DNA from 4 places in the Kitasatospora purpeofusca genome. Region 2 is predicted to be linked to each of the others. Evidence: riboswitches for the same ligand, from Rfam matches in the RefSeq annotation. Region 2 holds a riboswitch; each other region holds the start of a gene.
What was found. A riboswitch is a leader RNA that binds a small molecule or an ion and turns the genes downstream of it on or off. The one in region 2 is predicted to bind cyclic di-AMP.
Positions count from the first base shown of each region.

Region 1: another riboswitch for cyclic di-AMP. It lies ahead of OG715_RS13450 (C40 family peptidase); the one in region 2 lies ahead of OG715_RS33670 (glycoside hydrolase family 16 protein).
Region 3: another riboswitch for cyclic di-AMP. It lies ahead of OG715_RS35460 (M23 family metallopeptidase); the one in region 2 lies ahead of OG715_RS33670 (glycoside hydrolase family 16 protein).
Region 4: another riboswitch for cyclic di-AMP. It lies ahead of OG715_RS25295 (LysM peptidoglycan-binding domain-containing protein); the one in region 2 lies ahead of OG715_RS33670 (glycoside hydrolase family 16 protein).

Region 1 covers NZ_CP108561.1:3,113,225-3,120,615, forward strand. The annotation lists gene OG715_RS13445 (C40 family peptidase) at 83-1,147, opposite strand; gene OG715_RS13450 (C40 family peptidase) at 1,401-2,573, opposite strand; cyclic di-AMP (ydaO/yuaA leader) riboswitch at 2,584-2,740, opposite strand; gene OG715_RS13455 (C40 family peptidase) at 3,080-4,123, opposite strand; gene OG715_RS13460 (NYN domain-containing protein) at 4,336-5,637, opposite strand; gene OG715_RS13465 (hypothetical protein) at 6,001-6,273, opposite strand; gene OG715_RS13470 (rhomboid family intramembrane serine protease) at 6,475-7,326, shown strand; gene OG715_RS13475 (Lrp/AsnC ligand binding domain-containing protein) at 7,323-7,391, shown strand, end outside.
Region 2 covers NZ_CP108561.1:7,691,892-7,699,282, reverse strand. The annotation lists gene aceB (malate synthase A) at 1-1,389, opposite strand, end outside; gene OG715_RS33680 (IclR family transcriptional regulator) at 1,638-2,378, shown strand; gene OG715_RS33675 (hypothetical protein) at 2,545-3,135, shown strand; gene OG715_RS33670 (glycoside hydrolase family 16 protein) at 3,163-4,452, opposite strand; cyclic di-AMP (ydaO/yuaA leader) riboswitch at 4,455-4,620, opposite strand; gene OG715_RS33665 (MoaF-related domain-containing protein) at 4,934-5,263, shown strand; gene OG715_RS33660 (alpha/beta hydrolase) at 5,317-6,465, opposite strand; gene OG715_RS33655 (TetR/AcrR family transcriptional regulator) at 6,729-7,349, opposite strand.
Region 3 covers NZ_CP108561.1:8,119,277-8,126,667, reverse strand. The annotation lists gene OG715_RS35465 (DUF2470 domain-containing protein) at 1-699, shown strand, start outside; gene OG715_RS35460 (M23 family metallopeptidase) at 984-2,018, opposite strand; cyclic di-AMP (ydaO/yuaA leader) riboswitch at 2,021-2,186, opposite strand; gene OG715_RS35455 (MFS transporter) at 2,496-3,998, shown strand; gene purB (adenylosuccinate lyase) at 4,086-5,525, opposite strand; gene OG715_RS35445 (MarR family winged helix-turn-helix transcriptional regulator) at 5,707-6,150, opposite strand; gene OG715_RS35440 (DUF3037 domain-containing protein) at 6,256-6,672, opposite strand; gene OG715_RS35435 (HipA family kinase) at 6,669-7,391, opposite strand, start outside.
Region 4 covers NZ_CP108561.1:5,744,536-5,751,926, forward strand. The annotation lists gene OG715_RS25275 (hypothetical protein) at 1-347, shown strand, start outside; gene OG715_RS25280 (MazG family protein) at 461-1,522, shown strand; gene OG715_RS25285 (SDR family NAD(P)-dependent oxidoreductase) at 1,577-1,999, opposite strand; gene OG715_RS25290 (cytochrome P450 family protein) at 2,263-3,549, shown strand; cyclic di-AMP (ydaO/yuaA leader) riboswitch at 3,781-3,929, shown strand; gene OG715_RS25295 (LysM peptidoglycan-binding domain-containing protein) at 3,935-4,711, shown strand; gene eno (phosphopyruvate hydratase) at 5,066-6,352, shown strand; gene OG715_RS25305 (FtsB family cell division protein) at 6,479-6,976, shown strand; gene OG715_RS25310 (DUF501 domain-containing protein) at 6,966-7,391, shown strand, end outside.

The DNA.
Region 1 (7,391 bases), 4.6 Mb from region 2:
GACAGCTGGGCGAGGCCGCCGGCCGCGAGCAGCAGGGCGGTGCGCCGGGAGGGGCCTCGGCCGCCGGCGGGGTCCGGGCGGCTCAGAGCCGGATCACCCCCGCGACCGGCATGGCGTTGACGCTCTCGTAGCGCACCCGGGCCCCCGGGTAGGGGGCGTGCACGATCACCCCGCCGCCGGCGTACATCCCGACGTGGTGCATGTCCCGGTAGAAGATCACCAGGTCTCCCGGCCGTGCTTCGGAGATGCTGACCCGCTGCCCGGCGAACGCCTGGGCCTGCGAGGTGCGCGGCAGGGTCACTCCGGCCTGCCGCCAGCTGTAGTACATCAGACCGGAGCAGTCGAACGCCTTGGGCCCGGTGGATCCGTAGACGTAGGGCGAGCCGATCATCCGCACCGCGGCGGCCAGCGCGGCGCCGCCGCGCTCGGAGGCGGGCGGGGTGGTGCCGAGGTCGAGCCGGTCGGTGCCGCGGGTGGCGCGCTGCTCGGCCTCGCGGGCGTCCTGGGCGGTGAGCCGGGCGCGCTCGGTGGCGCCGAGACTGTTGAGCAGCCGCTGCGCCTTGGCGAGCCGCTGCTGGATCTGCTGCTTGCCGTCGGCCAGCGCCCTGCGGGTCTGCTCCAGTTCGGAGAGCTTGGCCGAGGCCTCGGCCCGGCGCTGGTCGAGCACCCGCTGACGGCCCAGCACCTCGTGCAGGGTCTCGTTCTGCCGCTCGGCGGCCTGGTCGAGGGTGCGGGCCCGGGAGAGGTAGCCCTCCGGGTCGGTGGAGAGCATCAGCTGGACGGTCTGCGCCATCCCGCCGCCCCGGTACTCCGCCCCGGCCACGGTGGCGAGGTCGCCGCGCAACTGGTTCAGCTCGTCCTGGGAGAGGGCGATCTGCTGCTGGAGCGTGCCGGTCTCGTGCTGGAGCCGCTGCTGGGCCTCCAGGGCGGCGTTGAACCGCTCCGAGGCCTGCTCGGCCTCGTCGTAGAGCTGCTCCACCTGGGCCTTGACGTCCTTGCGGTTGGCCGGGGCGTCGGGCGCGCCGGGAGCCGCCTGCGCGGTGCCGCCGGTCGCCACGCCCAGCACGGTGGTGGCCGCCGCGGTGAGCACCAGCGCCCGGGCGAGCGTGTGGACACCTGACAGCGGGGAACGGCGGTGCGCGGTCATTCGACGTCGGCTCCGATCCTGGGCCGGGACCCGCCGCCGCACCGGACCGTGCGGCTGTCGAAGCGGGCGTCCGGTGGCAGACGTTAGCGAGTCGGGGCAACCGTTTCCAAACCCCTCCGAACCCGAATATTCAGTCACTGATCGGACATCAGACCGGTTCGCCCGCCGGAGTTCCCGGTGACCGGGGGAAAGCCGCAGGCCCGGCCTCCCCTCGGGGGAGACCGGGCCTGCGGGGAGTCTGCCGACCCTGGGGTCAGAGGCGCACGATGGAGTTGACCGGCATGTTGGACGCCGACTCGTAGCGGACCGACGCGCCCGGCTTCGGGGCGTGGATGACCTGGCCGCCGCCGACGTAGATGCCGACGTGGTGGCGGTCGCCGTAGAAGATCACCAGATCGCCGGGCTGGGCCTGGGAGATGTCCGAGCCGATCCGGGTGCCGGCGCCGGCCTGGGCCTGCGAGGTGCGCGGCAGCGACACACCCGCCTGGGCGTACGCCCAGCCGGTGAGGCCGGAGCAGTCGAAGGAGTTCGGGCCGGTGGCGCCGTAGACGTACGGGGCGCCGAGCTTGCTCTCGGCGGCGGCGATCGCGGCGGCGGCGCGCGAGCCGTTGGCGGCGGGAGCGGCCGGCTTGGCCGCGGCGGCGGCCGGAGCGGACGCCGCCGGCGCCGACGCGGGCGCGCTCAGGTCGCTGCGGTTGGTGTCACGGGTGGCGCGCTCGGCGTCCGCCTTCGCCTTGGCGGCCTTGGCGGCCTCGGCCTTCGCGGCGTCCGCCTTCGCCTTGGCCTCGGCGGCGGCCTTCTCCTCGGCCGCGCGGAGCGCCTGGCGCTCCTGCTCGGTGAGCGTGTTGAGCAGCTGCTGGGCCTTCGCCAGCTTGCCCTGGACCTCGTCCTTGGAGGTCTTCAGCTGCTGGGTGGTGGCCTCCAGCTCGCCGAGCTTGGTCTGGGTCTCGGTGCGGTCCTGGTCGAGCCTGCGCTGCTGCTCCTGGAGCTCCTTCAGCGCGCCGGACTGGGTGGAACCGGCCTGGTTCAGGGCGTCGGCCTGGCTGAGGAAGTTGTCCGGGCTGGCGGACAGCATCAGCTGGACGGTCTGCGATATGCCGCCGGTGCGGTACTGCTCGCCGGCGATCTCGGAGAGGCCGCCCTGGGCCTCCGTCACCACGGCCTGCTGGCGGGCCACCTTGTCCTGCAGCTCGGCGACCTGCTTCTGCAGCTCCTGCTGCTTGGCCTGGGCACCGTTGTAGTTCTCGGTCGCGACCTCGGCCTGCTCGTTGAGCTGGTCGACCTGCTCCTTGACCTGGTCCTTGGTCGGCGCGGGGTCGGCGTGGGCGCCGGACTGCGCGGAGAGGGCGACGGCAGCGGCGGCCAGACCGGTCATGATCGAGACCCGGGTGCGGCCGGCGGGCTTGGGACGACGATGGGACGCCACGAAGGCGGACTCCTTCTTCCTCATCCGCCTACCGGGTGAGCTGACGGGTTCGGGCGGAAGCGTGCCCTACGACGCCTCACCGTCCGCGCGAGCGGCCGACCTGGCGCCGATTCACCCCGGAGGAACGTGGTTCCCCGGCTCCGCTCCACAGCTGACCCCCGACTGCTGGGTCCGGTTCGGACGGGCACCTGAGGCCCCGCCCGGCTGCTTCGCGAACTCGACGGCGAACCCCACCGCCACCCAGGCTGGGTGATCGACTGTGCGAGGTCCGAAGCACGACCCTAGTAACAGATCCGTGATCCGTTCAAATCCTTGTCAGAAAAAAGTCAGAAGAATACCCAAGTTCCTTTGTGAATATGACCGAGTGTGATCACATCCCCACATCAGGCTGATCATTTCCACCTGGACGGCCCAATGCCCCACCCAAACCCCAACGCCACCCCCGATCGGGGGTGGCGCTGATCACAAGGGCCGAAAACCGCCCCCGGGGGTGTCGTGGCGGGCCGTCAGACCCGGCGGATCGTGTTGATCGGCATGGCGTCGGCCTTCATCACCTTCACCACGTCACCGGTGTGCGGCGCGTGGACCACCATGCCGTTGCCGATGTACATCCCGACGTGGCTGCGGTCGGGGCGGTAGATGATCAGGTCGCCCGGCTGGGCCTCGGCCAGGGACGCGACCCGGCTGCCGTAGTTGCCCTGCGCCTGCGAGGTCCGCGGCAGCGAGACGCCGGCCTTCCCGTACGCCCAGACCATCAGGCCGGAGCAGTCGAAGGTGCTCGGACCCGTGGCGCCCCAGACGTACGGCGAGCCCTGCTTGCCCATCGCGTTGCCGACCGCGGCACCGGCCATGCCACTGGCCTGCGGCAGGCTGCCCGGATCGGTGCGCTCGCTGCCGCGCGAGGCGCGGTCGGACTGCTGCTGCGCCGCCTTCACGGCCGCGCGGTCGGCGGCGCTGAGCGAGTTCAGCAGGTCCTGGGCGTCCTTGAGCTTCTTGGCGACCTCGGCCTTGGACTGGTTCAGGTCCTTGGTCGTGGTGTCCAGCGAGGCCAGCACGGCGGCCGCCTCGACCTTCTGCTGGTCCAGCCGGCGCTGCTGGTCCTGCAGGCCCTTGAGCGCCTCGGCCTGGCTGGAGCTGGCCTGCTGCACGCTGGAGGCCTTGTCCAGGTACCCGGACGGGTCGGAGGTGAGCATCAGCTGCACGGACGGGTCGATGCCGCCGGTGCGGTACTGCTCGCCCGCCACCTCGGCCAGCCCCGCCTGAAGCTGGGCCATCTGCTCCTGGCCGCGGGCGACCTGGTCCTGGAGCTGGTCCGCCTGCTTGCGCAGCTGGTCGGCCCGCTCCTTGGCGCCGTTGAACTTCTCGGTGGCCTGCTCGGCCTCCTCGTTCAGCTGGTCGATCTGCGCCTTGACGTCGTCCTTCTTCGGGGACGGGCTCGGCGCTGCGTGGGCGGCGACCTGGGCGGAGAGAGCGACCGCGGTCGCAGCGGCCGCGGTGAGCACGGAGACCCGCGCGCGGCTCGGCTGCTTGGGACGGCGGTGGGAGGCCAAAAGGACCGGCTCCTTCTTCCAATGGCCTCACCCGTTGGGGTGAGAATCCGGAAAATAGGTTTGACGCCAGACCCTAGTGAAGATCCACGTTTCGCGCCACTCCCACGATTACCTGAACCTGCCGCCCGCACCCGGACTTCACGAAACCCGCACAAGACCGCAATCCCGGCGCTGACCAGCCGTCATGACCGTCGGTGCGCGGCATCCTGGAGTTACGGACGGGCCAGCCGGTTCAGCAGCAGCACCGAGGCGACGGGGCGCGCGCCCGCCTTCCGCACGCCGTCCGCCACCTCCTTGTCCGCCGAGACCACCACCACCGGGCGGCCCTGCGGCTCCGCCCGGACCAGTCGGCGGATCAGCTCGTCCGCCGTCTCGCCGGTCCGGCTGAACCGCACCCGCACCCCGCGCGGCGGCGCCATGATCACCGGCACGTCGAGGTCCTGGCCGTCGAACACACAGGTGACCTCCGCCTGGGTACGCTGCGCCAGCATCGCCAGTCCGCCCAGCAGCCGGATCCGCTGCTGCTCCAGCGGCAGCGTCGGATAGCCCGTCTTGGTGACGTTGTAGCCGTCCACCACCAGATGGACCTGCGGGATCGCCAGCAGCTGGTCAAGCAGCGCCGGATCGTCCTCGGCCAGCCCGCGCCGCGCCACGTCGTGCGGCGAGGCCGCGCCCGGCACCACCGCCTCCACCAGGTCCGCCGGACGGATCTGGGAGATCGGCAGCGCCAGCTCCCGCTGGAGGCCCTGGGCCGACTGCAGCACGGTGTCCAGCAGCAGCCGCAGCCGCATGTCCTCGACACCGCGCCCCTCGCGGGCGGAGCGCCGCCCCTGCTCGGCGGAGTTCTCCAGCTCCGTGACCCGGTGCCGCAGCCGCCGCGCCTCGGTCTCCGCCGCGCCGCGCTCGACCGCCGCCTGCGCCCTGACCGCCTCCAGCTCGGCGGCGACCTTCCGGGTCTCCGCCTGCGCCCGGCGGGTGTCGCTCTCCAGCGAACGCAGCCGCCGGCGCAGCGACTCCGCCTCCTTGCGGACGTCCTCCGACTCGGCCCGCTGCCGCTCCAGGTCGGACCGGGCCGTGGTCCGCAGCTCGGCCAGCTCGGCCTGCAGCTTCTCGACCAGCCGGGTCGCCTCGGCGACCGCGCCCTCGGTACCGGCCCGCTCGGCCTCCTCGCCGGCCTCGGCCACCAGCCGGCTCCACCCGGCGGAGCGCACCAGATAGGCCGCCGCGGCCACGTCCATCGGGTCGGCGGCGCCCGGCACGGTGCCCGCCTCCAGGGCTCTGACCAGGTCCGGCTGGCCCAGCCGCAGCCGCTCCGCTATCCGCACCCGGAAGGCCGGCTCCGCCTCCAGCGCCGCAGCCAGCGCGGTCGCCGCGTACTTGGCCCGGCGGGCGGGGGTGAACTTGGCGTACTGGCGCAGCGACTGGGGCAGTTCGCCGAGCGGCAGACCGCCGAGCGCGTCGGAGGCCAGGCCGACCACCCGTCGGCGCACGCCCTCCGGCAGCGGCCGGTCCAGCGCCTCGGCCGACGCCCCGTCGGCCGCCGCTCCCTCCGGCCCGGTCTGGCCGGCCGCTCCACCGTCCGCTGCCGCCGGCTCCTCACCGGCGCCGGACTCCTCACCCGCGGGCGCCTCCGCCGGGGCCCCGGTGCCGGAGGGGGCGGCCACTGCCGCGTCCGGCGCCTGCGCGTCCACAGCGGGCTGCCGCCCCTGCGGCCCGGCGGGCTCCTTCGCTGCGTCCACCACGTCCTCGGCTCCGATCCTGGTCCAGCGGGGTACGGCCCTCGGCCGCCACCCCCGTCACACTCCGCGTGTTCTCTCTGTATTGTCCCGCGCGGCGGGCGGCCACGCCGCTCACCGCCCACCGCACGGACCGGGCGGTCAGCCCTGCTCGGGAGCCTCGGCGGTCCCGGCCGCCTCGTCCGCGCCGGGACGGGCGACCAGCTCGACCTGGTCCACGGCGTTGCACCAGCGGCAGCGCACCGACTCCACGGTCTCGCTGAGCACCTGGGTCTCCTCGACCTTGGACTCGCCGGCCAGGTCGAAGTGGAGGAACTCGGTCACCCGGGCGGTTCGGGTCACGTCGAAGCGGGTCAGGTTTCCGCAGAGCGTGCAGCGCCAGCGCGTCTCGGCGGTCAGGGCGGGGACGGTCATCGGGGGTCCTCTCGGGTGGTCCCGGAACGGGCTCGGGCGCTCCCCCCGGAGCCCCGGCGTCGGCGGCGGGAGGCGGGAATGCCCGCCCCAAGCCTATTGCCTGGGGCAACCTTCCCGGCCACCGGCCGAGCACTCCCGGGCGGTAGCCCACCTGCCGTAACCGCGCGGTGCCCGCCCGGCAGCGGGGGGATGCTGGAGCCCATGGCGATCCCGGTCCCCCACCCCGGCGCGCACCGCGGCCGACCGGCCGCCGCCGCTCCGGCCGTCTGCTACGCGCTGATCGCGCTGAACACCGCGGTCTTCCTGCTCGGACCGGCCGCGGGGCTCAACCCGCTCTACGGCCGGGACCAGGCCCGGGTCTGCGCCGAGCAGCGCTACGAGCAGCGCTGGGGGGCCGTCCCCGCCGAGCTCCTGACCGGTCACCCGCTGACCTCGGACCAACTGGCCGAGGCCCCGGACCCGGTACCCGGCTGCCCGGCCTCGGCCACCCCGGGCAAGCACCCGGCGCTGTCCGTGCTCAGCGCGCTCTTCCTGCACGCCGGCTGGCTGCACCTGCTCGGCAACCTGCTCTTCCTGTACGTCTTCGGCCCCGCCGTCGAGCGCCGGCTCGGCCGCCCCCGGTTCCTCCTCTTCTATCTGGCGGCCGGCGCGCTGACCACCTACGGCTTCGCCCTGGCCGAGGCGCGCTCGGCGGACTCGACCCGGGTGCTGATCGGCGCCTCGGGCGCGATCTCCGCCGTGCTCGGCTCCTACCTTCGCTTCCACCCGCACGCCCGGGTCACCACGCTCGTGCCGCTGCTGCTCTTCCTGCCGCTGCGGTTCCCGGCCTGGCTGGTGCTGGGCCTCTGGTTCGCGCTCCAGTGGTGGTCGGTGCACTCCGCCGGACCGGGGGTGGCGTACCTGGTGCACGTGATCGGCTTCGGGGCGGGCTTCCTCTACGCCTGCACCCTGGCCGAGCGCAGACCCCGCCGACCCCGCCGCACCCACCCACGCGACGGTGCGACCGACGCCCGCTACCCTGGCGGCACCTCACAAAGGAGTACGCCACCGTGATCACCGCCATCGTCCTGATCAAGACCAGCGTCGACCGCATCCCGGAGATCGCCGAGGCGATCGCC
Region 2 (7,391 bases):
GGCGTCCTCCATCATGTGGAAGATCGCGACCGCGCCGAGGCCGCGCAGCCAGGCCTCGATGTAGCGGATGCCGACCTGGACGGCGTTGTGCAGCCCGTGCCGGGTGCAGCTGCCGCCCGCGCCCGCGATGTCGAGCAGCTGCTCGGCGGTGACCGGCCCGTCCGGGCCGGGGTTGTCCTTCTGGTGCGGGCGTCCGCCGAGCACGGCGTCGAAGGAGGCGCGGGCGACCGGGACGAGGTCCGGGTGCGCGACCCAGGAGCCGTCGAAGCCGTTCCCGGCCTCGCGGTCCTTGTCCGCCTCGACCTTCTCCATCGCGGCCGCGTTGACCTCGGGGTCCCTGCGGCTGGGGATGAACGCGGCCATGCCGCCGATCGCGTGCGCGCCGCGCCGGTGGCAGGTCCGCACCAGCAGCCGGGTGTAGGCGGCCATGAACGGCGAGGCCATGGTGACGGTGTTGCGGTCGGGCAGGATGTAGTGCTCGCCGGCGTCGCGGAAGTTCTTGACGATGGAGAACAGGTAGTCCCAGCGGCCGGCGTTGAGGCCGGCGGCGTGCTCCCGCAGCTCGTAGAGGATCTCGTCCATCTCGAAGGCGGCGGTGATGGTCTCGATCAGCACGGTGGCGCGGATCGTGCCGTGCGGGACGCCCAGCTCGGCCTGGGCGTGGGTGAACACGTCGTTCCAGAGCCGGGCTTCCAGGTGACTCTCGGTCTTCGGCAGGTAGAAGTACGGCCCGGAGTTCGGGTCGTCTGCGCCTCGGGCGAGCAGCCGGGCGGCGTTGTGGAAGAAGTAGAGGCCGAAGTCGAGGAACGCGCCGGCCACCGGCTCGCCGTCGACCAGCAGATGGTTCTCGTCGAGGTGCCAGCCGCGGGGGCGGACCACGACGGTGGCGAGTTCGGCGGCCGGCCGCAGGGTGTACGCCTTGCCCGCGTCGGTGGCGAAGTCGATCCGGCCCTCGAAGGCGTCGATCAGGTTGATCTGACCGCTCACCACGTTCTCCCAGGTCGGGGAGGTGGCGTCCTCGAAGTCGGCGAGCCAGACCTTCGCACCGGAGTTCAGCGCGTTGATCACCATCTTGCGGTCGGTGGGGCCGGTGATCTCGACCCGGCGGTCCTGGAGGGCCCTGGGCGCCTCGGCGACCCGCCAGTCGGCGGCGCGGACCCCGGCCGTGTCGGGCAGGAAGTCCAGGGTTCCGGTGCGGGCGATCTCCGCGCGGCGCTCCCGGCGGCGGGCCAGCAGTTCGCGGCGGCGGCCCTCGAAGGAGCGGTGCAGGCCGACGACGAAGGCGACCGCCTCCGGAGTGAGCACCTCCTCGGCCCGGTGGACGCGCGGACCCGCGACCGTGACGACCGGAGCGGTGGGGGAAGCTCCGGGTCCCTGATCTGCAGCCATGAGCAGGACACTCCTAAGTGGAGGGCTTGATTCTGTAAGGTGGAGACTAGTTTCCGCGATACAGAATTTCAACGGTTTGTTGAGATGATCGCTGGGACTGTACTCCTCCTCCGACCGCGAAGGGAACGCCGGTGGCCCCGACCTCCGAGAGCAGTGAGAGCACCGAAAGCAGCGGGAGCGCCGCGAGCGGCGGGGGCGGTGCCCCGAAGGCCCCCGCCCCGACGGCACCGGAGCGCACCGGCGGCGGAGTGCAGTCGGTCGAACGGGCCTTCCAACTGCTGGAGGCACTCGCCGACTCCGGCGGCGTGGCGACGCTCAGCGAGCTCTCCACCTCCTCCGGACTGCCGATGCCGACCATCCATCGCCTGGTTCGTACCCTCGCGCAGCAGGGCTATGTCCGCCAGGACACCGCCCGCCGCTACACCCTCGGCCCCCGGCTGATCCGGCTCGGCGAGACCGCCGGGCGACTGCTCGGCAACTGGGCCCGCCCCTACCTGGCCGAACTCATGGAGGCCACCGGCGAGACCGCCAACCTGGCGGTGCTGGAGGGCGGCGAGGTGGTCTACGTCGGGCAGGTGCAGTCGCGGCGCTCGATGCGGATGTTCACCGAGGTGGGCCGCCGGGTGCAGCCGCACTGCACCGGCGTCGGCAAGGCGCTGCTGGCGCAGCTGCCCGAGGAGGAGGCGCGCGCCGTCCTCGGCCCCAACCCGCTGCCCGCGCACACCCCGCACACCGTCACCGACCCGCAGGAGCTGATGGCGCAGCTCGCCGAGGCGCGCGAGCGCGGCTATGTGGTCGACGACCAGGAGCAGGAGATCGGGGTGCGGTGCATCGCCCTCGCCGTCCCCGGCGCGCCGACGCCGACGGCGCTGTCCGTCTCCGGGCCGGAGGCCCGGATCAGGGCGCTGGAGGAGCAGGCCGGCACCGCCTCACTGGTGCCGGTGATGCACGGGATCGCGGCCCGGCTGGGCCAGGTCCTGGCCCCCTGACGCACGTTCAGTGCGGGCGACACGCCCGGGCGTTCACCCGTTCGAGCCACCCTTCGGGCCGTCCGAGGGCGGGTCGCCCCGGCCCCGGAGACCCGTCGGCGACGCTGGTCCGGACGCGGCCCGCGACGGCGCGGGGCGCCGGACACGAAGGGTTGGGTGAGCGGCGATGACCCGCAGCGGTTCCGTTCGGAAGCTTCTCGGCAGGTCGTTGGTGACGGGGTGCGTGGTGGCGGTGCTGGCCGCCGGGCAGGCCGCCGGGGCGGTCTGTCCGCCGGACGACAAGGCGCCCGTGTCCGGGGAGGCTGCCCCGGGCACGACGGCCGACCCGGCGGTGGCGGCCGCGCCCTCGGACTCCGACCTCTACGTGGTCCGGATCGACCCGGACCCGGCCGCACCCGGCGGCACCACCGTCCTGCACGCCTTCGTCGGCAACCTCGGCCCGGACCGGACCGCCTCGCCGTTCACCGTCGTGATCACCCTGCCGGCGGGGGTGACGGCCGAGGGGCCGTTCTTCCCGGAGAACTGCTACGAGTTCCAGAACGGCCACCGGGTGCGCTGCACCTTCCCGGCCGGTCTGCCGAAGTTCCGCAGCGCGACGGCGCTGATCCCGCTCCGGCTCTCCCCCGACGTCCCCCTCGGCACGCTGGCGGGCGGCTACGTCGCGGTGCGCGGCGACGACGACCGGGTCGAGAGCAACAACCGGCAGCCGTTCACGATCGAGGTCGTCGAGTCCACCGGTCCGAGGCCGATCGTCTGACCGTCGGCCCCGGACCGGTGGGCGTTGCTAGCGGTAGACCCGGACGTAGTCCGCCGCGAAGGTGATCGGCGTGGTGCCCGAGGGCGCGGGGTGGTAGTTCCCCGCGCTCAGGGACAGGTTGAGGATCGGGTACGCGGTCCAGCCGGCCCCGACGCCCTTGCCGTCGGAGAACACCTTGGTGCCGTTGATGTACCAGTCGACCGAGGTGGCCCCGTAGTGAGTGCCGACGGTGACCCACTGGTCGTGGGCGATCGCCTTGGCGTCGGTGACGTACAGGTGGCCCGGGTTGATGTGGTTGGTCAGCTCCAGCAGGTTCGGGTTGTCGCTGTGGTACTCGAAGGAGTCGATCTCCCCGTGGGTGCCGCTGGTGCTGTTCCACGTCCACAGCGCCGGCCAGGCACCGGTGCCGGCCGGGAGCTTGACCCGGGTCTCGATGTAGTCCCCGACCTTCACCTTGAAGCCCTCGCTGGAGTACTCGGTGGTGAGCAGCCCGGTGTCCCAGGCCTGCTTGCCGTTCTCCAGGGTGTGCGCGCTCGGCCGGGCGGTGAAGGTGGCGACGCCGCCGGAGACGGCGACGTTGTTCTTGTTCAGCCAGTCGAGCTTGTTGTCGTTCGGGTTGTGGTCGCCGTAGTGGTAGGAGCTGCTCCGGTCGGCGGTCCAGCGGGAGCCGAGGGCGAGGCTGTCGAAGTCGTCGGACCAGGTCAGCTTCTTGCCCGCTACCGGGGCACCCGTGGCGGGGGTGGTGGGCGTGGGCGTCGGGGTCGGGGTGGGTGTGGGTGTGGGTGTGGGTGTGGGTGTGGGGGTCGGCGTCGGGGTGGTGGTGGCGGGGACGACGAGCTGGCGGGAGGGCAGGTTGTGCCAGCCGCCGCTGCTGTCCTGCCAGAAGCCGAACTGGGTGTACGTCCCGGCCGCCAGGGTGCGGGAGCCGGTGGTGACCGTCAGGCCGGACGGGCAGACCTGGACGTTGCTCTTGCTGCCGGGGAAGTCGAGGTTGCGCCCGGCGGCGTCGCGGATGCCGACGCCGACGGTCTTCGCGGTGAAGCAGGACGAGGAGTGCAGGGTCAGCGAGGCGGCGGACGCCTTGCCCGCGACCATGGCGGCCGGGGCGAGCTTGTCCTGGGTGACGGTCGGCAGGGCGGCGGCCTGGGCACCGGTCACGGCCGGAAGGCCGAGCAGTCCGGCACCGGTGACGGCGAGCGCCCCGGTGGCGGCGAGGGCGGCGGTGCGGCCCCGGTGGGAGGGACGGGCGTGGCGGGGCGCGGGGTGGCGGCCGAGGGCGCGCCGGTTCGGCGCGGGCTGCGGGGAGGCAGTGGGCATGGCAGGGTCCTCTGCGACGCCTACGAGGTGAGCTGTCGGGTTCGGGCGCGAGGTTGCCCGGCCGTCCGGAGAGCGGCTTCACCCCTAGCCACGACTCGCACGCGTTGAGCGCGCGGCCGGGCACTGACCTGGGTCCCCCGCTCCCGTCCGCTGTGGTACTCGATTGCCGGCCGGCGGGTGGACGGGACTCGGCGTCCCGACGGCGGGGCTCCGCTGTGGCGGAAGCCCCTGCAGGCTAGGCAGGCCGTCCGCGCACGGACAACCTTCCGGGGGTGGTTGTCGCGCAGCTCACACCGCCGCCCCGGACCCCCGGGCGGCCGTTCCAGGTGGCCGTGGTGGCCGCAGTGGCGGGTCCGGCGGGGAAAGTGCGCCACGGAGGCGGGGTGGTCGGATAGGTTGGAGATCCATCCGCGCCCGGAACCGTCCGGGTCGCAGCGAGCACCACGACAGCTTGTCCAGAGACGAGGAGACCCGCCCCGCCATGACCGCGTCCCCGCCCGCCTTCGCCGGCCGTACCTTCCTGTTCCGGGTCGACAACGGCGCGGCGTTCCGCAACGCGTACTCGGCCGACGGCAAGCGGCTGCGCTGGGAGGGCCTCGGCGAGTCGGCGGGCCAGTGGGAGGACGTCTCCCTGCACGTCGCCGAGGTCGGACCGCAGCTCTACTTCGTCAGCTGGACCGAGGTGAGCGGCATCACCGTGAGCCACGTCATGGACCTGACCCGGATGACGGTCCGCGCGTTCTGGACGTACGAGGGCGAGGGCGGCCGGGTCGGCGAGCTGCACACCGGCACCCTGGAGCAGGTGGCCTGAGCGCCTGCCCGCGCGGACACCTGTCCGTGCCGGTCGGGCCGGCGGCCGGGCGGTCAGGCCGACGGGCTCGCGGCCGGGACGGTCAGGTGCTGGGAGATCCACTCCAGTGAGGACGGGAGCAGCTTGCTCCAGGTCTCGAAGTTGTGGCCGCCGGTCTCCAGCATGCTGTAGGAGACCTTCATCGGGCCGTGCGCGGCGGCCACGAACGCCTCGGTCTCGCGCCGGTAGTTGCCGTCGCCCTCCCGGGTTCCGGCCAGCAGCACGGAGACCGGGGGCTGCGGCAGGTTCTTGAGACGCCACATCAGGTCGGCCTCGTCGCGGCGCCGTTCGCTGCCGCCGAAGAGGTCACCGGTGCTCGGGTCGTCGGCCGCCTGGTAGTAGCCGGACAGCGAGACGGCCGTCGGGAACACCTCGGGGTGGCGCATCGCCAGCTTGAGCGCGCAGTAGCCGCCGGTGGAGTTGCCCATGAACGCCCAGGCCCGCGGGTCGGCCGAGACCCGGTAGGTCGCCTGGACCGCCGAGGGCACGTCCTTGGTGAAGTACGTCTCGGACTGCGCGGCACCCGGGATGTCCTCGCACTCGGTGTCCCGGGGCAGCGCCGGCGAGGGGGTCACCAGCACCAGCACGGTCGGCTGCATCCGCCCCTCCTGAAGCAGCTTCAGCGCCGCGCCCGGGTAGTTGAGGCGGGTGACGAGGTTCTTGGCGATGCCGGGGAAGCCGGTGCTGACGACCAGGACCGGGAACTGCTTCTGCTCGTACTCGGGCTGGAAGTACTGCGGCGGCAGGTAGACGTACCCCTCGGTGGAGAGCCGGGTGGTGGCGCCGTCGATGCGGACCTCGCGGATCTCGCCGGACTTGTCGCGGTCGCGGCCGAGCGCCCCGCCGCCCTGCACCTCGGCGTGGCCGATGGTCTCGACGCGCAGCCGGCCGGAGGCGTCCACCTTGTTGTGGATGACCACCGGTCCGCTGTCCCCGGTGCCCAGCAGGTCGTCCCAGCTGCTGTAGAACGCGAAGTAGTTGTTGGCGACCAGGCCGAGCGCGGCGAGCACGGCCAGCTGGGTGGCGAGCAGGGCGCCGATCCGGCCGAGGACGGCCTTCCAGTTCCGCTTCGACAGTCTCGGCCACAGCCAGACCGTCCCGACCATCGCCGCGACGGCGATCAGAACGGTCAGTGCCAGCACCTTGTGGCTCGTCAGACCCATGTCGTGTTTGCTCCCACGCCTCGTACTCCCCCGCCCCCGGGGGAAGGACACCCGGGAGGGCCGCCCCGGTTCCCCCGTCCACGCGGGGCACCGTCGCCGAGGCGCGACCACCCAGCGTAGCCGCTCCGAAGTACCCGCCGCCCCCGCCGACCAGCGGTGACGCCATCGGTCTTGAGGAGGAGAAGCGGGCCGTGGGGGTGTGCTTCCGGCCCTTTGCCGCGCCCGCTGCGGCCGCCGCGGCGGGGCGGGTGACGGAGGCGGCGTCAGTTGACGCGGGTCCACAGGTCGAGGCCGGCGGTGAGTTCGCGCATGCAGCGGGCACCGAGTTCGCGCGGCGAACCGGGGCCGGTGGCCGGGGCGCCGGAGCGCGCCCACTGCTCCAGCGCGACCCGGATCGCGGCAGTCGCGGCGGCAGCGGCGAGCCGGATCTCCAGCACGTCGGTGCCGGGCGGGCAGCGGTCGGCGATCGCGGCCCGCAGCCGCTCCTCCGAGTCGGCGTGCACCCGCTGCCAGACCGTGGCCAGCCGGGGGTCGCGCAGCAGGTCGCGGGTCCAGCGCAGGGCCTCGGCGGCGGGCGCGTCGGACGGGCTCAGGGACTCCGCCGCCGAACGCTCCAGCGCCTCGCGGACCGGCAGGTCGGAGGCGCTCTCCGTGAACAGCCGCACCCAGCGTTCGCCGCCGGCCGCGAGCAGCGGGGCGACGGCGTCCTCCTTCTCCGAGAAGTAGCGGTAGAAGGTGCGCAGCGAGATGCCCGAGGCGGTGGCGATCTCCTCGGCGGTGGTCGCTTCGGCCCCGCGGGCGGCGAACAGCTCGGCGGCGGCCTGGGCGATCTCCAGCCGGGTGCTCTCGCGGCGGCGCTGGTTCAGGGTCGGACGTCCGGTCACGGGCTCAGCGTACGCGGACGAAGGGATCCTTGGCATCTCATG
Region 3 (7,391 bases), 430 kb from region 2:
GCCGAGATTCCCGAGCCCACCGCCGCCGAACGGATCGGCAGCCTGCTGACCGCCACCTCCTCGGTGGTCCTCCGCGCCGGCGGCGAGCAGCACGAACTCTCCACCCCTGTCTCGGTGCACGGCTCCCGGCTCCGGCTGCGCGCGCCGCTCGACTCCCCGGTCACCTCCGCCACCGCCCGCGAGCAGGACGGCCTCGCCGTCGTGCTCGACCTCACCGACATCGCCCCCGTGGCCGTCCGGGACCGGGTCCGCGGGCGTCTCACCCTGGCCGGCCGGCTCCACCTGGCCCACCTCGCGGACGACGGCCTCAGCGTGCACCTCCGCCTGGACGTCGCGCACGCCGTGCTCTCGACCCCGTACGGCACCACCGCGATCACCGGCGCCGACCTCGCGGCGGCCGCCCCCGACCCGCTGGCCCGCTACGAGGCCGGCCTGCTCACCCACCTCGCCGACGACCACCCCGACGCGCTCGCCGTGCTCACCCGACTGCTCGACCCGGAGCTGCTCGCCGACCGCCCCGAGATCCGTCCGCTCGCGCTCGACCGGTACGGCCTGGTGCTCCGACTGGACCAGCCGCACGGTCACCGCGACGTCCGCCTGGTCTTCCTCGAACCGGCCCGTGACGCCGACGAGTTCGGCCACCGGGTGCACCAACTGCTGTCCGCCGCCGAGCAGGAGCCGGCCGCCCACCGGTCCTGAAGCCCCGGTCCTGACCCACCGGCCCCGCACCACCGGCAGCCGAACCGGCCTTCTCCCAAGCACCCCTGACCCCCGATCAGCCCTCCACTCCCCCGGCACGACGACGGCCGGCCCGGCCCACGAGATCTCTCTCGCGGGCCGGGCCGGCCGGCAGGACGGGCGTGTCCCGCGCCCGTCGATCCACTCAGGTGCGGCGTCCACCCGGTCCAGCGGTCACCCGACATGACCATTCCGGGAGGTCGTTTCGCCCCGCACCCAGCGGTGGCAGTTGATCCGACCGAGGGTCAGATCGCGACGCCGTGCGCCCGCAGGTAGGCGATCGGGTCGATGTCCGAGCCGTACTCCGAGCCCGTGCGGATCTCGAAGTGCAGGTGCGGGCCGGTCACGTTGCCGGTCGCACCGGAGAGGCCGATCTGCTGGCCGGCGGTGACGGTCTGGCCGATGGACACGCCGATCGAGGACAGGTGCGCGTACTCGGCGTACTTGCCGTCGGCGAGCTTGATCTCGACCTCGTTGCCGTAGGCGCCGCCGTTGCCGGCCTTCACCACGGTGCCGGACGCGACCGCGCGCAGCGGGGTGCCGGTGGCAGCGACGAAGTCGGCGCCGGTGTGGTGGCCGGAGGCCCACATCGAGCCGGCCACGCCGTAGGCGGTGCCGAGCTTCGGGTTGGCCAGCGGGGCGAAGAAGCCGGAGGTGGCGGCGACCGGAGCCGCGGTGGCCGGCTTCGCGACCGGGGCGACGACGGCCTGAACGGCGGGCTGGGCAGCGGGCTTGACGGCGGGCTTGGCAGCCGGGGCCGCCGGCTTCGCGGCCGGAGCGGCCGGCTTCACCGAGTCCTGCGAGGCCTGCGCCTTGGCGGCGGGGGCGGCCGGCTTGGCAGCCTCGGCCGGAGCGGCCGGCTTGGCGGCCTCGGCGGCCTTGGCGCCGAGCGCGAGCTGCTGACCCGGGTAGATGAGGTTCGGGTTGGCACCGATGACCGAGCGGTTGTGCTCGAACAGCGCCTTCCAGCCACCCTCGACGTTCTTCGCGTCGGCGATCTTCGACAGGGTGTCCCCGCCGACGACCTTGTAGTCGACCGGAGCGGCCTCGGCGGCAGGAGCGGCCGGAGCGGTCTCGGCAGCAGCGGCCGGCGCGGCGTCGACGCTGGTGGCGCCGGTCCAGGTGCTGGTCTGCTGCGTGTGGCCGGCGGCCGGGGCCTCGTGCGCCTGGGCGGTGACGGTGGTCACCAGCGGGAGGGCGAAGGCGGCGCCGGTGACGGCGGTGGCGATGCCGATGCGGACGGCGCGGGGCATGGCGATACGACGAGCCTGTGCGGGCATGGAAATGTCCTCTCCGACGCCTGCGAGGTGAGCTGTCGGGTTCGGGCTGGAGTTGCCCGGCCGCAGAGAAATGCGGCTTCACCCCAAGCCGGACCGTCAATTCGGTTCCGGCGACTTACCTGTGGGTCCCCCGCTCCTGCCGTACAGAGTTCGTTGCGAACCACCGGGCAGCGGCAGGACTAGGCGTTCCACCCGGTGGCCACCCGGGCTGACGCCGGGCGGTCGCTGAACTAAAACCCATCCGTTCGGGTGAAGCAATGTCGATCTCCGGGACCCGGGACCAAAGTCCGGAACACCGTGACGCTCCGCATGAGAGACGTGCACAGTACGCACACAATCCATTCACTGCGCGCACGTGATCCACCACCCTCCGCCGATGTCGTCATCAGTCCGCACACGATCACTCACGGAACGGACATCCCCGACACACCCCCGGTGACCCTTGTCACGTCGGCCCCGGGAGCCCCACCATGGGCCGTGACCACCACCGATGCCGGCACCCTGCGGTTGGGCACCGCGCAGGGACGCTGGGTACTTCTGGCGACGGTGCTCGGCTCCAGCATGGCGATGCTCGACGGGACCGTCGTGAACGTCGCACTGCCCCGGATCGGCACCGATCTCGGCGCCCAGCTCGCCGCCCTGCAATGGACGCTCAACGCCTATCTGCTCACCCTGGCGGGCCTGATCCTGCTCGGCGGCGCGCTCGGCGACCGGTACGGGCGGCGCCGGATCTTCCTGCTGGGCGTGGTCTGGTTCGCCGCCGCGTCCGCCGCCTGCGCCGCCGCGCCGACCATCGAGGTGCTGATCGCGGCCCGCGCCGTGCAGGGCATCGGCGGGGCGCTGCTCACCCCGGGCTCGCTGGCGATGCTCCAGGCGGTGTTCCATCCGGACGACCGCTCAGCGGCGGTCGGCCTCTGGTCCGGCCTCGGCGGGGTGTCGGCGGCGGTCGGCCCGTTCCTCGGCGGCTGGCTGGTGGACGGCCCGGGCTGGCGCTGGATCTTCCTGCTGAACCTGCCGCTGGCCGCGATGGTGATCGCGGTGGCCGCCCGGCACGTCCCGGAGAGCCGGGACGAGAGCTCGACCGGGCGCTTCGACGTGCTCGGCGCGGTACTGGCCGCGCTCGCGCTCGGCTCCGTCACCTATGCGCTGACGGCCGCCGGGAGCGGCCTCTCCGCCACGGTCTGGGTCACCGGCGCGGCCGGCCTCCTGCTCGGCGCCGCCTTCATCGTGGTCGAGCGCCGCACCCCGGAGCCGATGCTGCCGCTGGGCCTGTTCTCCTCACGGCTGTTCACCGCCGTCAACCTGGTCACCCTCGCCGTGTACGCGGCGTTCAGCGGGGTCTTCTTCCTCCTGGTCGTCCAGCTGCAGATCGTCTCCGGCTTCTCCCCGCTGGTCTCCGGACTGGCCCTGGTGCCGATCACCGTGATCATGCTGGCGCTCTCCGCCCGGGCGGGCCGGCTGGGCAAGCGGATCGGCCCGAGGCTGCCGCTCACCGTCGGCCCGCTGCTGTGCGCGGTGGGCGTGCTGCTGATGCTGCGGATCGGTCCCGACGCCTCCTACTGGACGGACGTACTGCCGGCCGTCGCGGTGATGGGGAGCGGGATGGTGCTGCTGGTCGCTCCGCTGACCGCGACCGTGCTGGCGGCGGTCGAGGTACGGCACGCGGGCATCGCGAGCGGGGTCAACAACGCCGCGGCCCGGGCGGCCGGTCTGCTGGCGGTCGCCGCACTGCCCGCGCTGGCGGGTCTGAGCGGAGACGCCTACCAGGTGCCGTCGGCGGTCGACTCCGCCTTCCGCACCGCGATGTTGATCTGCGCCGGACTGCTCGTGGCGGGCGGACTCACGGCCCTGGTCGCCGTGCACGGCAACGTCCTGGCCCCGGAGGACCACCACCCGGTGGCCGAACCGGACTGCCGCTACGCCTGCGGCACCAACGCCCCGCCCCTCGACCCGGGCCACCCGGCCCCGGAACGGGGCTGAGCCTCCCGGCGGAAGAGGGCCCCGGACGCACCGCGGGCCCCGCCACCCGAACGGTGGCGGGGCCCGGTGACCGGGGTCGGACAACCGTCAGAGGATGTCGCCCGGCGCGTACTTGGCGGCCTCCGGGTACGCGGCCGCGACGGCCTCGACCTGGCGGACGACCTCGGCGACCTGGGCGCCGGCCGCACCGGTGAAGGACAGCCGGTCGGCCAGCAGCGCGTCCAGCCCGGCCCGGTCCAGCGGGATCCGGTCGTCGTTCGCCAGCCGGTCCAGCAGCTCGTTCTCCCGGGCCCCGGCCCGCATCGCGAGCGCGGAGGCGACGGCGTGCTCCTTGATGACCTCGTGCCCGGTCTCCCGGCCGACGCCCGCGCGCACCGCGCCCATCAGCACCTTGGTGGTGGCCAGGAACGGCAGGTAGCGGTCCAGCTCGGCCTCGACCACGGCCGGGAAGGCGCCGAACTCGTCGAGAACGGTCAGGAAGGTCTCCAGCAGGCCGTCGAAGGCGAAGAAGGCGTCCGGCAGCGCGACCCGGCGGACCACCGAGCAGGAGACGTCGCCCTCGTTCCACTGGTCGCCGGCCAGCTCGCCGGTCATCGACGCGTAGCCGCGCAGGATCACGGCGAGGCCGTTGACGCGCTCGCAGGAGCGGGTGTTCATCTTGTGCGGCATCGCCGAGGAGCCGACCTGGCCCTCCTTGAAGCCCTCGGTCACGAGCTCGTGGCCGGCCATCAGGCGGATGGTCTTGGCCAGGCTGGACGGCGCGGCGGCCAGCTGGACGAGGGCGGTCAGCACCTCGAAGTCCAGCGAGCGCGGGTAGACCTGGCCCACGCTGATCAGCACGTTGTCGAAGCCGAGGTGGCCGGCGACCCGGCGCTCCAGCTCGGCGAGCTTCTCGGTGTCGCCGCCGAGCAGGTCCAGCATGTCCTGCGCGGTGCCGACCGGGCCCTTGATCCCGCGCAGCGGGTAGCGGGCGATCAGCTCCTCCAGTCGGCGGAAGGCGACCAGCAGCTCGTCCGTGATCGACGCGAAGCGCTTGCCGAGGGTGGTGGCCTGCGCGGCCACGTTGTGCGAGCGGCCGGCCATGACCAGCTCGGCGTGCTCGGCGGAGAGCCGGCCCAGGCGGACCAGCACGGCGACCGTGCGGTCGCGCACGTGCTCCAGGGACTGCCGGATCTGCAGCTGCTCGACGTTCTCGGTCAGGTCCCGGGAGGTCATGCCCTTGTGGATCTGCTCGTGGCCGGCGAGGTCGCTGAACTCCTCGATCCGGGCCTTCACGTCGTGCCGGGTGATCCGCTCACGGGCGGCGATGGAGGCGAGATCGACCTGGTCGATCACGCGCTCGTAGTCGGCGACGGCGGTGGCGGGCACCTCGACGCCGAGGTCCTGCTGGGCCTTCAGGACGGCGAGCCACAGGTGGCGCTCGAGGACCACCTTGTGCTCGGGGGACCACAGCTGGGCCAGGGTCGCCGAGGCGTACCGGGAGGCCAGGACATTGGGGATCTGGGGCTTCGCGCTCACGCTTCGCAAGCCTAACAGCCGAGGTCAGCCCGACCCGCGCCGGACCGGCCCCCGCGATCCGCGGGCGACGGGAGCAGCCCGCGGACAGCCCGGGAGCGGCCTCGTACCCGGACGGCACCCGGCCCGTACCCGGAGGGCACCCCGCCCTGCACCCGGCCCGTACCCGGACGGCACCCCGCCCTGCTCCGCCCTACTGCCGGCCGCTGAGCACCGGCAGCACCTGGAGGCAGATCGAGTGCAGCGCGCTCCGCTGCTCCTCGCTGAGGGTCTCGAAGGACTGGTGGGTGCGGCTCATCTCACCGCGGACCAGCGACAGGATCTCCCGGCCCTGCTCGCTGATGACCACGATCTTGACCCGCCGGTCCCCCGCCGAGGCTTCCCGGCGGGCCAGGCCCAGGGCCTCCAGCCGGTCGACGATCCCGGTCACGTTGGAGGCGTCGCAGCCGAGCCGCCCGGCCAGCGCGCGCATCGGCACCGGCTCCTGGACGGCGCCGAGCGCCTTGGCCTGCGAGGAGGAGAGACCGTGCCTGGCGGCGGCGGCCGCGAAGTCCTGGAAGTACGCGGCACCGACGGCGGCCAGCGCCTCCATCAGCTCGGCGTTGGTCGGTACGGTCGTGGTCGCTGTCGAACCCATGAGGTCAGCCTACGACCGAGTGCTTCAGTATCTCAAGCTTTGATCACGGCAAAGATCCGGCAGTCAACCGCCGCACCCGTACCGAAGGCCCGACCGCCCGGGTCCTCAGAGCACCAGCTGGTCGAACAGCCGGCGCAGCTCGGTCTCCGGGTCCGAGGTCAGCCCGGTGTGCACCGGCCCCGGCTGCACCACCGCGCTGCGCGGGGCGGTCAGCCAGCGGAACCGCTGCCCCGGGTTGTCCGAGGCCGCCGGACCGGCCTGCGGTCCGCCCTCGCAGACCGCCTCGATGCCCTGCAGCGCCCGCCGCACCCCGGACACGTCGGCCACCGGGTCCAGCGCCAGCAGCCGCGCCTGGTCCAGATGGGTCCTGGCGGCCAGGTGGGCGCTCTGCCGGCAGTACAGCAGCACGCCCACGTTGACGCACTCACCGCGCTCCACCCGGGGCACCGCCCGGATCACCGCGTACTCGTAGTCGTGCAGCTCGGCGACGGGCGGCAGGGCCGACCGGATCGGCTCGGTCATGCGGACACCTCCGGCAGCCAGTCGCGCGGACCGGCCAGTCGCTCGGTCAGCTGGGTGCGGTACGCCGCGCGCACCGCCTCGGGCGAGTCGAAGCCGGGCTCGTCCACCAGCCAGACGTCCGGGATCCGCGCCACCGCCTCCTCGATCGCCGCCTCGGCCAGCGGCGCGAGCGCCTTGTCGGCGGCGAGCAGGTCCGGCTCGGCGCGCAGCAGGGCGTGGTCGGAGGCGTCGTACGGCCGGCGGATCCAGGCGGCGGCACCGGGCCAGTGGTGGTGGAAGATCAGGCTCGCGCCGTGGTCGATGAGGCGCAGCCCACCGGTGGCGACCAGCAGATTGGGGTTGCGCCAGGAGCGGTCGACGTTGCCGATGAGGGCGTCGAACCAGAGCACCTGCCCGGCCAGCCCGGCGTCCACCTCGAAGCAGAGCGGGTCGAAGTTGAGCGCGCCGCTGACGAAGGCCATGCCCAGGTTGAGGCCGCCGCTGGCGCGCATCTGGTCCTGGATCTGCGGGTCCGGCTCGCTGCGGGCCAGTACCGGGTCCAGGTCGACGGTCACCAGCTCGGGCACCGGCAGTCCGAGCCGCCGGCCGAGTTCCCCGGCCAGCACCTCCGCCACCAGCGCCTTGCGGCCCTGCGCCGCGCCGACCCATTTCAGCGCGTACAGCCGCCGGTCGTCGGCCTCGACCAGGCCCGGCATCGAGCCGCCTTCTCGCAGTGGCGT
Region 4 (7,391 bases), 1.9 Mb from region 2:
GCGCGGTCGCGGACCGGGGGCCGGCGGTCGCGGACACCGAGGTGGCGGCCGCCCGGGCGGAGGAGGAACGGCGCCTCGGCGGCGCCGGGCGGCTGGCCCGGGAGCTGGCGGCGCAGGGCGTTCCGGCCGAGGCGATCGACGACCGCCTCGGGCGCGAGCTGGGGATCCGCCGGCTCGCCGCGACCGCCGGGGCGGACGCCGACACCCCGGCGGGCGACGCCGCCGTCCGCCGGATCCTGGCCGCCACGGCCACCGCGCTCCACCTGCGGGTGAACCCCCGCTACGGCACCTGGGACCCGGACCGCGCCGCCCTCGCCCCGGCCGTTCGCTCCCGGCCCGCCGGCTGAGACCGCCGGCTGAGACCGTCGGCCGGGGCCGGTCGCCGGCCCGGCCCCTCGCCCGCGCCGGTGGCACGGAAACCCGGCGGCGGGGCCGTCGGACGGACGGGTAGGTTCGAGGGGTGACGACGAATCCTCCGGGCGCGAAGCTGATCCTCCTCATCACGACCCACCGGGTGGCCCCCGGTCTGCTGTCCTGGCCGGCCTGGGAGGCCCTGCGCTCGGCCGGGCGGGTGCTGGCCGGCGACGCCGGTCACCCGCAGCTGCCCGCCCTGCGGCAGGCGGGTGTCGAGGTGGAACTCGTGGCGCCGGGCTCCGCCCCCGCCCTGGCCCGGCTGCTGACCGGGGCCGCGGCGGACGGCGCGGCCGGGGACAGGAACGGAGCCGGAGCCGGGGACGGGACGACGGTCTGGCTGGGCGGCCCGGACGGCGACCCGGGCCTGACCGACGCGCTGGCCCGGCTCGCGGTCGAGCGCGCCGGCGAGGTGCCGGAGATCGAGGTGCTGCCGGGCTCGTACGACCTGCCGGGCTCCCGGCTGCTGGACCTGGTGTCCGTGATGGACCGCCTCCGCTCGCCCGGCGGCTGCCCGTGGGACGCCGAGCAGACCCACGCCAGCCTGGTGAAGTACCTGGTCGAGGAGGCCTTCGAGCTGGTCGAAGCGATCGAGGAGGGGGACCGCGACACCCTCCGCGAGGAGCTCGGCGACGTGCTGCTCCAGGTCTTCTTCCACTCCCGGATCGCCGAGGAGCACCCCACCGGGGCGTTCTCGATCGACGACGTGGCGGGCGACATCGTCGAGAAGCTGATGTACCGGCACCCGCACGTGTTCGGGGACACCGAGGCGGACGGCGCGGCCGAGGTGGAGGCCAACTGGGAGACGCTCAAGGCGGCAGAGAAGTCGGACCGCGAGTCGGTGCTGGACGGCGTCCCGGCCGGGCTGCCCGCGCTGGCCTACGCGGCGAAGCTGGTGTCGCGGGTGCGCCGGTCCGGGTTCGCGGGCGTGCCGGACGAGCCGTACGAACTGCCCGCCGAGCTCACGGCGGAGTCCGCCGGCCGCCTGCTGCTCGCGGTGGCTCAGCGCGCGCACGACGCCGGGCTCGATGTGGACGCCGCACTGCGGGCGGCGGCACGGGGGTACCGCGACGCGGTGCGCGCCGCCGAGGGCCTGAAGCCCGCCGAGTAAGCGGGCAGCCCGACCGGCGGGGCGGCCCGGGCAGCCCCGTCCGCCCCGGGGGCCTCAGGCCGCGGCGACGCCCTGCACCGGACGCCGCTGCGGCGGGACGACCTCGCCGATCGCCTCGCCGACCAGTGCGACGAGTTCGGCGAGCCGCTCCAGGTCGAGGTGGTCGGGCAGGTCGGAGAGGGAGACGATCCGCTCGCCGTCCGGCCCGGCCACGCAGAAGAGGTCGATCGGGCCCAGGTGCTTCTCGGCGGTGTCGACCAGCGCGGCGACATCGCTGGGGCGGCGGACGTCGCCGCACACCCCGACGACCGGGCAGCCCGGCCGGTCGAGTTCGGTGGCGAGGTCCTCGGCGACCCCGCTCCGCTGGTCGGCGATCAGCATCCCGGCGGCTCCCGCCGCGGTGAAGCGGCGGGCGAGGCCCGCCCCCGACCCGCCGTCGAGTACCGCGATCACGATGACCGCACCGGTGACCCGCATGGCCCTGCTCCTCCCTGTGGGCGGCTCCGCACCGGCGCCCACGGACATCTTGCGGAGGATCGTAGGCACGACCTGATCCTCCGCAACAGCAATTACCCCTCAGGTGACCAGACTCACGCCTGCTTCGGCCCACCGTCACCGGAACGATGACCGGAGCGATCGGCGGGCCCGGGGACGGCGGTGCGAACGGCGGCGGGACCGGCTGCGGGAACGGCGGCGCCCACGGTGCGGTGCCGGGGGCGCGCCCGGGATACCGTCGACCCATGCCAGCTCAGCCCGCTCCCGACCGTCCGCCCCTGTTCACCTGGGAGTTCGCCGCCGACCCGTACCCGGCGTACGCGTGGCTGCGCGAGCACCGGCCGGTGCACCGGACCACCCTGCCCAGCGGGGTGGACGCCTGGCTGGTCACCCGGTACGCGGACGCCCGCCAGGCGCTCGCGGACAGCCGGCTCTCCAAGAACCCGGCGCACCACAGCGAGCAGGCCCACCGCACCGGCCGGGTCGGCATCCCGGGCGAGCGCCAGGCCGACCTGATGACGCACCTGCTGAACATCGACCCGCCGGACCACACCCGGCTGCGCCGCCTGGTGTCGAAGGCCTTCACCCCGCGCCGGGTGGCCGCCTTCGAGCCCCGGGTGCAGCAGCTGACCGACCGGCTGATCGACGGCTTCGCGGCGCGCGGATCGGCCGACCTCATCCACGAGTTCGCCTTCCCGCTCCCCATCTACGCGATCTGCGACCTGCTCGGGGTGCCGGCCGAGGACCAGGACGACTTCCGGGACTGGGCCGGGATGATGATCCGGCACGGCGGTGGGCAACGCGGAGGTGTGGGGCGGGCGGTGAAGCGGATGCGGGCCTACCTCGCGGAGCTGATCCACCGCAAGCGCGCGGACCCCGGGGACGACCTGATCTCGGGGCTGATCCGGGCCAGCGACCACGGGGAGCACCTCAGCGAGAACGAGGCCGCGGCGATGGCCTTCATCCTGCTCTTCGCGGGCTTCGAGACGACGGTGAACCTGATCGGCAACGGCGTCTACGCGCTGCTGCGCAACCCGGGGCAGCGGGCCCTGCTCCAGGAGTCGATCGGGCGCGGCGAGAGCGCGCTGCTGGAGACCGGGATCGAGGAACTCCTCCGCTACGACGGTCCGGTGGAGATGGCCACCTGGCGGTTCGCGACGAGTCCGCTGACCATCGGCGGGGTGGGGATCCCGGTCGGCGACCCGGTGCTGGTGGTGCTCGCGGCGGCGGACCGGGACCCGGCGCGGTTCGCGGACGAGAACACCCTCGACCTGGCCCGGGCGGACAACCCGCACCTGGGCTTCGGGCACGGCATCCACTACTGCATCGGCGCCCCGCTGGCGCGCCTGGAGGGGCGGGCCGCGCTGACCACCCTGCTGTCCCGGCTGCCGGACCTCCGGCTCGCCGCAGATCCGGAGGAACTGCGCTGGCGCGGTGGTCTGATCATGCGCGGACTTCGTGAACTTCCGGTGGAATTCGCGCCGGAAGCGACATCGGTGACAACCTCCGCCGACCCCTCGGCAGTTCACTGAGGGGGACTCACGACACGCTGACGCGGAGTCTCCACGGCTCGAATCGGACCGGCGTGAATCTCCATCAACCCGGACATACCTCTTCGGTTGGTAGGCAATCCATCACCTGACGTGATTTCCGTGTGATAGCGGCGATATGAGCTTGTGATTGCTCTGAAGATCTGTCTACTCTCCGGGGAGCCCGCGGAAGCGGGTCCCGTGCGCGGAACGCCGAGTCCTGCCCGCCGCGTCACCGGAAACCGACCAGAACCCTGGGCAGGGGCGGGGGAACCAGGTCTTTGCGCCGTCCCCACGGCTTGGGGTGAAGCCGCCTCCGCGCGGCCGGGCCACCTCCCGGTCCGAACCCGACAGCTCACCTCGCAGGCGTACGGAGAGGGACTTCCTCATGCTGTTCGTCGGAACCGGCCGTCATCGTCGCCGCACCCAGACCGAGAAGGCCATCGCCGTCGCCGGTGTCGCCGGCGTCGGACTGGCGATGCCCATCCTCACCGCCACCGGCGCCTCGGCCGCCCCGGCCTCGACCTGGGACGCGGTCGCCCAGTGCGAGAGCGGCGGCAACTGGGGCATCAACACCGGCAACGGCTTCTACGGCGGCCTGCAGTTCACCTCCAGTACCTGGAAGGCGTTCGGCGGCACCTCCTACGCGCCGCAGGCCAACCAGGCCTCGAAGGCGGCGCAGATCACCGTCGCCGAGAAGGTGCTGGCCTCGCAGGGCCCGGGCGCCTGGCCGGTGTGCTCCAAGAAGGCGGGTCTGAGCAAGGGCGGTGCCCCGGCGGCGGTCGACACCTCGACGGACGCCGCCCCGGCCGCCCCGAAGCCGCAGGCCCCGCAGGCGCAGATCGAGCAGCAGGCCCCGAAGGCCGCGCCGAAGCACGCCGCCCCCAAGTCGCAGGCCCAGCAGGCTCCGCAGACCCAGCAGTACGCGCCGAAGCACGCCGCCCAGCCGGCGCCGCAGGTCCAGCAGCAGGCGCAGCAGACGCGGCAGGCCCCGCAGGCGCAGGCCGGCCAGGGCTACACCGTCCGCGACGGCGACACGCTCGCCGGGATCGCGACCGCGAAGGGTGTCCAGGGCGGTTGGCAGGCCCTGTACGACGGCAACCGCGGCACCGTCGGCGGCGACCCGGACCTGATCGTCCCCGGCCAGGTCCTCGCCCTCGGCTGACGCTCGCGCCCACCCGGCTCGTCCCACCGCCTGCCCGCCTGCCTGCCCGCCTGCCCGCCTGCCTGCCCGTCACCGGACAGGTGGACAGGCGGCCGGGCGGGCAGGCGCGTCGGCTCCGGCCTGTCCCGCCCGTTCCGCCCCCTCGTTCCGCCCCCTCGGTCCGCCCCGGGGCGTCCGAGGCCGGGCAACCAGGTGAACTACCGGTGGGTAGCACGGCCACACGCTGAGACGGAGCCGAGGTCGACGTGGCCCGGACAGCCGGTGCGGTTAGGCTCTGGTCGTAACGACTCCGCAATCGTCCGGCCGACGGCACCCCACCGTCAGCCGGTACCTGCTTCCGCTAGGAGATGCCTCGTGCCGTCCATCGATGTCGTCGTAGCCCGTGAGATTCTCGACTCGCGCGGCAACCCCACGGTCGAGGTCGAGGTCGGCCTCGACGACGGCAGCACCGGCCGTGCCGCTGTCCCGTCGGGTGCCTCCACCGGTGCCTTCGAGGCCCTGGAGCTCCGCGACGGCGACAAGAACCGCTACTTCGGCAAGGGCGTGGAGAAGGCCGTCCTGGCCGTCATCGAGCAGATCGGCCCGGAGCTGGTCGGCTACGACGCCACCGAGCAGCGCCTGATCGACCAGGCCATGCTCGACCTGGACGCCACCCCGGACAAGTCCTCGCTCGGCGCCAACGCCATCCTGGGCGTCTCGCTGGCCGTCGCGCACGCCGCCTCCGAGGCCAGCGACCTGCCGCTGTTCCGCTACCTGGGCGGCCCGAACGCGCACGTCCTGCCGGTCCCGATGATGAACATCCTCAACGGCGGCTCGCACGCGGACTCCAACGTCGACATCCAGGAGTTCATGATCGCTCCGATCGGCGCGGAGTCCTTCTCCGAGGCCGTCCGCTGGGGCGTCGAGGTCTACCACACGCTCAAGGGCGTGCTGAAGGAGCGCGGCCTCTCCACCGGCCTGGGCGACGAGGGCGGCTTCGCCCCGAACCTGGACTCCAACCGCGAGGCCCTCGACCTCATCGTCGAGGCCATCCAGAAGGCCGGCTACGTGCCGGGCAAGGACATCGCGCTGGCCCTGGACGTCGCCGCCTCCGAGTTCTACGAGGACGACGCCTACCAGTTCGAGGGCAAGGGCCTGACCTCCGCCGAGCTCATCGAGTACTACGCCGGCCTGGTCGCCGCCTACCCGCTGGTCTCGATCGAGGACCCGCTGGACGAGTCGGACTGGGACGGCTGGAAGGCCATGACCGAGAAGCTGGGCGACAAGGTCCAGCTGGTCGGCGACGACCTGTTCGTCACCAACCCGGCCCGCCTGGCCCGCGGCATCGAGACCGGCACCGCCAATGCGCTGCTGGTGAAGGTCAACCAGATCGGTTCGCTGACCGAGACCCTGGACGCCGTCGAGCTGGCCCAGCGCAACGGCTACCGCTGCATGATGTCCCATCGCTCCGGCGAGACCGAGGACGTCACCATCGCCGACCTGGCCGTCGCCACCAACTGCGGCCAGATCAAGACCGGTGCCCCGGCCCGCTCCGAGCGCGTCGCCAAGTACAACCAGCTGCTGCGCATCGAGGAGATCCTCGACGACGCCGCCGAGTACGCCGGCCGCGGCGCCTTCCCGCGGTTCAAGCACGAGGGCTGACCCGCCCGGCCGCCCGAGTGGCGCACGCCTGACCGGTGCCCCGCCGTTCACCCCGTAGGGTGGACGGCGGGGCACCGTCGCGACCAGGAGGGGACACCGGAGATGGCAGGCTGGAGGATCCCGGGCTTGGCGGCCCGGCCTCGGTTCACGAGCCGGGCGACCGTCCTGGTCCTCGTGCTCTGCTCGCTGGTGGCGATCCTGGCCTACCCGACCCGGCAGTTCATCTCGCAGCGCTCCGAGATCACGGCGCAGCGGGCCCGTGCCGAGCACGCCCGGCAGCAGGTCGAGCAACTGCGCCGGGAGAAGGCCCGCTGGCAGGACCCGGAGTACGTCAAGGCGCAGGCCAGGAGCCGGCTGCACTACGCGATGCCGGGGGAGACCCCGTACATCGCGGTGGACCCGGCCGCCCAGGACCAGGCGAAGTCCTCGTTGGGCGCGCCGCCGCCCGCGCAGGGCCCGGCCGCCGGGGCGGTCAAGGCCGCCAGACCCTGGTACGCCAGTGTCTGGGACTCCGTGGACGCCGCTGCCGCCGCTCCCGCGACCCCCGCTGCCCCGGCGCAGCCCGCCCCTTCCTCACCACCCGCCCCCGTCCCCGCTGGAGACAGCCCCTCCCATGACCACTGAGAACCACCCCACCGTCTCCGACCAGGACGTCGCGGCCATCGCCGCGCAGCTCGGCCGGGTCCCGCGCGGTCTGCGCGGCGTCGCTCACCGCTGCCCGTGCGGCAACCCGGACGTCGTGGAGACGGCCCCCCGACTGCCGGACGGCACGCCGTTCCCGACGCTGTACTACCTGACCTGCCCCAAGGCCGCCTCGCTGATCGGCACCCTCGAGGCGGACGGCGTGATGAAGGAGCAGAGCGCCCGGCTCGCCGAGGACCCGGAGCTGGCCTCGGACTACCGGAAGGCGCACGAGGACTACATCGCCCGCCGGGACGCCATCGAGGTGCTGGAGGGCTTCCCGAGCGCCGGCGGCATGCCGGACCGGGTCAAGTGCCTGCACGTGCTGGTCGGCCACTCGCTGGCGGCCGGCGAGGGC